2 regions of the Streptomyces sp. NPDC059906 genome follow, and region 2 is predicted to be linked to the other one. Evidence: predicted binding sites of a transcription regulator. Region 2 holds the regulator's gene; the other holds the start of a gene.
The links. Region 2 encodes HrcA, which represses chaperone genes, less so after heat shock. Its sites were predicted from a motif close to TTNGCACTCNGNNNNNCNGAGTGCNAA; they were not measured.
Positions count from the first base shown of each region.

Region 1: a site for HrcA is predicted at 1,033-1,059, ahead of groES (co-chaperone GroES). Genes of this name have one in related genera too.

Region 1 is NZ_JBHWKU010000001.1:398,011-401,414, forward strand. Features, by position in the region: gene ACFV9J_RS02010 (polysaccharide deacetylase family protein) at 1-128, shown strand, start outside; gene ACFV9J_RS02015 (polysaccharide deacetylase family protein) at 125-883, shown strand; gene groES (co-chaperone GroES) at 1,206-1,514, shown strand; gene groL (chaperonin GroEL) at 1,645-3,264, shown strand; gene ACFV9J_RS02030 (hypothetical protein) at 3,344-3,404, opposite strand, start outside.
Region 2 is NZ_JBHWKU010000020.1:88,423-91,826, reverse strand. Features, by position in the region: gene ACFV9J_RS27135 (nitronate monooxygenase) at 1-265, opposite strand, end outside; gene dnaJ (molecular chaperone DnaJ) at 354-1,490, opposite strand; gene hrcA (heat-inducible transcriptional repressor HrcA) at 1,491-2,507, opposite strand; gene ACFV9J_RS27120 (MBL fold metallo-hydrolase) at 2,674-3,404, shown strand, end outside.

The sequences.
Region 1 (3,404 bases), on a different contig from region 2:
ACATCGTCCTCACCCACTTCCGGGGCGAGAACGACTGGGACGGCACCATGACCGACATGGTCCGCCGCTTCCTGGACCGGATCACCGCCGACGGATACGCGGTGGCCCGCCTGGAGGACTACCTGTGAGGCGAGGGCGGTCCCGCCTGCCCGGCGCCGCCCCGGCCGCCCTCCTGCTCCCGCTGTTCCTGCTGCTCCTGCTGTTCCCGCTCACCGCCTGCGACCGGCTCGCCGCAGCCCCCGCCGAGCACGCTGCGGCGGCCGGGGACCCCGCCCAGGACGCCGACCGGGGCCGTCGCCTGCCGCCCGTCGTGGACCACGTCCGCACCGACGACCCGGTCGTCTTCCTCACCTACGACGACAGCGCCGAGCGCGACCCCGCCTTCGCCGGCCTGATCCGGGAACGGCGGCTCCCGGTCACCCTGTTCCTCACCGACACCGTCGCCGGACCGGCCTACGGCGACCTCGCCCGGCTGCGCCCGTTCGGCGCGAGCCTGCAGAACCACACCCTCGACCACCGCACCCTGCGCGGCCTGCCGTACGCCGGCCAGCGCGCCGAGATCTGCGGCCAGCAGACCAAGCTCAGGTCCCGCTTCGGCGTCCGCGCCCACCTCTTCCGCCCGCCGCACGGCGCGTACGACACCACGACCCTGCGCGCCGCCGCCGACTGCGGCATCACGGCCCTGGTCCTGTGGCGCGCCACCCTCGACGCCGACGGCACCCTCACCTACACGCGCGGCGACCACCGCCTCCACCCCGGCGACATCGTGGCCGTGGACCCGGACCACCCGACGGCCACGAACCTGACGCCCCGCACGGAACGTTTGCTGGAGACGATCGAGGAGCAGGGGCTGAGGGTGGGCAACTTGGAGGACTACCTGTAGTCGCAGCCCGTCCGGCGTTTGAGGACGAGGCCCGTTCAGGGCCGAAGCGGGGGCCTGGGGGCGGCAGCCCCCAGCGAGCCCGGCACCGACGCTGGGTGCCTTCCGCCAACCGGCGTTCACCCGAAATCCCCGCCGACGCGCCGCCGGCATTGGCACTCCGCTTGACCGAGTGCTAATCGCAGTCATAGTCTCGGGTCTGGCACTCCCCACTGGAGAGTGCCAACTACGCGACGGGCAGGTCCGGCACCCGCGACGACGGATCCACCTGGTCGCCACCTCAGACAGTTAACCCCGTGAGATCTCCGAAGGGGGAGGTCGGATCGTGACGACCACCAGCTCCAAGGTTGCCATCAAGCCGCTCGAGGACCGCATCGTGGTCCAGCCGCTCGACGCCGAGCAGACCACGGCTTCGGGCCTGGTCATTCCGGACACCGCCAAGGAGAAGCCCCAGGAGGGCGTCGTCCTGGCCGTCGGCCCGGGCCGCTTCGAGGACGGCAACCGCCTTCCGCTCGACGTCAGCGTCGGCGACGTCGTGCTCTACAGCAAGTACGGCGGCACCGAGGTGAAGTACAACGGCGAGGAGTACCTCGTCCTCTCGGCCCGCGACGTGCTCGCGATCGTCGAGAAGTAGAAGTACCACTTCACTTCGAAGCACCTTGCTTTCCAGCTGCGCCCCTGGCTCCCGCGACCATAAAAAGCCGGGCGTCGGGGGCGCAGTTGCCGTATAACCCCAAGATTTCCGGAAGAGGGCTCACGCTCCCATGGCGAAGATCCTGAAGTTCGACGAGGACGCCCGTCGCGCCCTCGAGCGCGGCGTCAACAAGCTCGCCGACACCGTGAAGGTGACGATCGGCCCCAAGGGCCGCAACGTCGTCATCGACAAGAAGTTCGGCGCTCCCACCATCACCAACGACGGCGTCACCATCGCCCGCGAGGTCGAGGTCGAGGACCCGTACGAGAACCTCGGCGCCCAGCTGGTGAAGGAGGTGGCGACCAAGACCAACGACATCGCGGGTGACGGCACCACCACCGCCACCGTGCTCGCCCAGGCGCTCGTGCGCGAGGGCCTGAAGAACGTCGCCGCCGGTGCCTCCCCGGCGCTGCTGAAGAAGGGCATCGACGCGGCCGTCGCCGCCGTGTCGGAAGACCTTCTCGCCACCGCCCGCCCGATCGACGAGAAGTCCGACATCGCCGCCGTGGCCGCGCTGTCCGCCCAGGACCAGCAGGTCGGCGAGCTGATCGCCGAGGCGATGGACAAGGTCGGCAAGGACGGTGTCATCACCGTCGAGGAGTCCAACACCTTCGGTCTGGAGCTGGACTTCACCGAGGGCATGGCCTTCGACAAGGGCTACCTGTCGCCGTACTTCGTGACGGACCAGGAGCGCATGGAGGCCGTCCTCGACGACCCGTACATCCTGATCAACCAGGGCAAGATCTCCTCCATCGCGGACCTGCTGCCGCTGCTGGAGAAGGTCATCCAGGCCAACGCCTCCAAGCCGCTGCTGATCATCGCCGAGGACCTGGAGGGCGAGGCGCTCTCCACCCTCGTCGTCAACAAGATCCGCGGCACGTTCAACGCGGTGGCCGTCAAGGCCCCCGGGTTCGGCGACCGCCGCAAGGCGATGCTGCAGGACATGGCCGTCCTCACCGGCGCCACGGTCATCTCCGAGGAGGTCGGCCTCAAGCTCGACCAGGTCGGCCTCGAGGTGCTCGGCACCGCCCGCCGCATCACCGTCACCAAGGACGACACCACGATCGTCGACGGTGCCGGCAAGCGCGACGAGGTCCAGGGCCGCATCGCCCAGATCAAGGCCGAGATCGAGAACACGGACTCCGACTGGGACCGCGAGAAGCTCCAGGAGCGCCTCGCGAAGCTGGCCGGCGGCGTGTGCGTGATCAAGGTCGGCGCCGCCACCGAGGTGGAGCTGAAGGAGCGCAAGCACCGTCTGGAGGACGCCATCTCCGCGACCCGCGCCGCGGTCGAGGAGGGCATCGTCTCCGGTGGTGGCTCCGCGCTGGTCCACGCCGTCAAGGTGCTCGAGGGCAACCTCGGCAAGACCGGCGACGAGGCCACCGGTGTCGCGGTCGTCCGCCGCGCCGCCGTCGAGCCGCTGCGCTGGATCGCCGAGAACGCCGGCCTGGAGGGCTACGTCATCACCTCCAAGGTCGCCGAGCTCGACAAGGGCCAGGGCTTCAACGCCGCCACCGGTGAGTACGGCGACCTGGTCAAGGCCGGCGTCATCGACCCGGTGAAGGTCACCCGCTCCGCCCTGGAGAACGCCGCCTCCATCGCCTCCCTCCTGCTGACGACCGAGACCCTGGTCGTCGAGAAGAAGGAAGAGGAAGAGCCGGCCGCGGCGGGCCACGGCCACGCCCACTGAGCGCTGCGCTGAGCTGAGCTGAGCGAACGGTGCCCGGTCCCCTGCGGGGGGCCGGGCACCGCGCGTTCACCCACCCCGGTCAGTAGGCCTTGGCCCGCTCGAACCCGGTGATGTTGATCTTCACGTCCGGCGTGCGCAGT
Region 2 (3,404 bases):
GCTGGTGGGCGTAGACGTCGACGGCCGCGGGATCGGCCGTCTCCGGCTGCGGGAGGAAGAGGTTGACGCCGAAGGGACGGCTCGTGAGCCCCCTCAGCTGCTTGATCTCCTGGTACATCCCGTCCGCGGTCTTGTACCCGGCGGCCAGGAATCCCAGCCCGCCCGCCTCGGACACCGCGGCCGCGAGCCGCGGCACGGAGACGCCGCCCGCCATGGGCGCCTGCACGATCGGGTAGGGGAAGAGATCGGTCAGTGCGGAGGACATGACGGCATGTTGTCACGTCCTCCACACAAGTCCGAATCCGGGCTTCCGTTGGCATACGCCAGGAGCATCCGCATCACGGCGTACGGCGTCAGCGCCCGTTGAACGCGTCCTTCAGCCGGGAGAACAGCCCCTGCTGCCCCGGCTGGAACTGCCCCGTCGGGCGTTCCTCGCCGCGGAGCTTGGCCAGCTCGCGCAGGAGGCGTTCCTGTTCGGGGTCGAGCTTGCCCGGGGTGGTGACCTCGACGTGGACGATGAGGTCGCCGCGGCCGCCGCCGCGCAGGTGGGTGATGCCCCGGCCGTGCTTCGGGATCGACTGGCCGGACTGGGTGCCCGGGCGGATGTCGACCTCCTCCATGCCGTCGAGGGTCTCCAGCGGCACCTTCGTGCCGAGGGCCGCCGCCGTCATCGGGATGGTGACCGTGCAGTGCAGGTCGTCGCCGCGGCGCTGGAAGGTGGAGTGCGGCAGCTCGTGGATCTCGACGTACAGGTCGCCGGCGGGGCCGCCGCCGGGGCCGACCTCGCCCTCGCCCGCGAGCTGGATCCGGGTGCCGTTGTCGACACCGGCCGGGATCTTCACCGTCAGGGTGCGCCGGGAGCGGACCCGACCGTCGCCCGCGCACTCGGGGCACGGGGTCGGGACCACGGTGCCGAAGCCCTGGCACTGCGGGCAGGGGCGCGAGGTCATGACCTGGCCCAGGAAGGAACGGGTGACCTGCGAGACCTCGCCGCGGCCGCGGCACATGTCACAGGTCTGGGCCGACGTGCCCGGGGCCGCGCCCTCGCCGTTGCAGGTGTTGCAGACGACCGCGGTGTCGACCTGGATGTCCTTGGTCGTACCGAAGGCGGCCTCGTCCAGCTCGACCTCGATGCGGATCATCGCGTCCTGGCCGCGGCGGGTGCGCGAGCGCGGCCCGCGCTGCGACGCCGTGCCGAAGAACGCGTCCATGATGTCCGAGAAGTTCCCGAAGCCGCCCGCGCCGAAGCCGCCCGCGCCACCGCCGGCGGCCTGCGAGAGGGGGTCGCCGCCGAGGTCGTAGACCTGCTTCTTCTGCGGGTCCGACAACACCTCGTAGGCGGCGTTGATCTCCTTGAACCGCTCCTGGGTCTTCGGATCGGGGTTGACGTCCGGATGCAGCTCGCGCGCGAGCCTCCGGAACGCCTTCTTGATCTCGTCCTGGGAGGCGTCGCGGCGCACGCCGAGTACGGCGTAGTAGTCCGTGGCCACCTACGACTCCGCCAGGATCTGTCCGACGTACCGTGCCACTGCGCGTACCGCTCCCATCGTTCCCGGGTAGTCCATGCGGGTCGGTCCGACCACGCCGAGCTTGGCAACCGCCTCGCCGCCCGAACCGTAGCCGACCGACACGACGGACGTTGAGTTGAGTCCCTCGTGGGCGTTCTCATGACCGATCCGTACGGTCACGCCCGGATCCTTCGCCTCGCCGAGCAGCTTGAGGAGCACGACCTGCTCCTCAAGGGCTTCCAGCACCGGCCGGATCACCAAGGGGAAGTCGTGCCCGAAGCGGGTCAGATTGGCGGTGCCGCCGATCATCAGCCGCTCCTCGTTCTCCTCGACCAGCGTCTCCAGGAGAGTGGAGAGCACGGTGGAGACCGTACCGCGATCCTCGGCCTCGAAGGGCTCCGCCAGATCTTCCACCAGAGCCGGCACATCCGTGAAACGGCGCCCCGCGACCCGGCTGTTGAGCCGCGCCCGCAGATCGGCCAGCGACGCCTCGCCGAACGGCGCCGGGCAGTCGACCATCCGCTGCTCGACCCGCCCGGTGTCCGTGATCAGCACGAGCATCAGGCGCGCGGGCGCGAGCGAGAGCAGTTCCACGTGCCGCACGGTCGAGCGCGTCAGCGACGGATACTGCACGACGGCGACCTGCCGGGTGAGCTGCGCCAGCAGCCGCACCGTGCGGGCCACGACGTCGTCGAGGTCGACCGCGCCCTCCAGGAAGTTCTGGATGGCACGCCGCTCGGGCGCGGTCATCGGCTTGACGCCCGCCAGCTTGTCGACGAAGAGCCGGTAGCCCTTGTCGGTCGGGATGCGCCCGGCGCTGGTGTGCGGCTGTGCGATGAACCCCTCGTCCTCCAGGGCCGCCATGTCGTTGCGCACGGTGGCCGGGGAGACGCCGAGGTTGTGCCGCTCGGTGAGGGCCTTGGAGCCGACCGGTTCCTCGGTGCCGACGTAGTCCTGGACGATGGCGCGCAGCACCTTCAGCCTGCGTTCACTGAGCATCGGCGCGCACCTCCAGCTGTCGTCCGCCCGTTTCGGCCCGTCTGGCCCTGTCCGACTTGTCTGCCCTGGCACTCATGGCTCGCGAGTGCCAGACTTCCCCGGCCCAGTGTACGGCCGTGGGGTACGCCCCCGGCAAGGCCGGGACCAAGCCGTTAGCGTCGTCGCCGTGACGGTGACTTGGGAAGAGCTGGGCTGGGAGCGGCTGGCGGACGGGGTGGGGCGGTGCCGGCTGCCGGGGTGGGACTGCACGGCGGGGCTGGTGCTCGGCGCGGACGCGGCGCTGATGGTGGACGCGGGGTCGAGCCTGGACGAGGGCGCCCGGTTGCGCGAGGGGGCGCGGCGGCTCGCCGGCCGCCGTGTGACACATCTCGCGCTGACCCACCCGCATTTCGACCACGTCTTCGGCGCGGCGGCGTTCACGGGCGCGGAGGTGTACGGCGCGTGCGGCGCGGCGGGCACGGGCGCGGGCGCGCTGTTCGCGCCGGGCGGACAGGGGCGTCAGGCGCTGCGCGCGGACGCGGTGGTCGAGGGGCTGGACGCCCGGGCGGCGCGGGAGGCGGCCGAGGCGCTCCCCCTCGTCGGGCACGAGGTCCGGGGCGAGCGCCCGCTCGACCTGGGCGGTGGACGGCAGGTCCTGCTGGCCGACGTGGGGCCGGGGCACACCGGGCACGACCTGGCGGTGCTGGTGCCGGGCTCCCCGAACGTCCTGTTCTGCGGCGACCTGGTCGAGGAGTCCGGCGAGCCGCAGGCGGGGCCCGACGCCGTACCGGCGGGCTGGCCGGCCGCCCTGGACCGGCTGCTGGACCTGGGCGGCGACGACGGGCTGTACGTCCCCGGTCACGGAGCGGTGGTGGACGCGGCGTTCGTCCGGGCCCAACGGGACGCACTGGCCGCCCG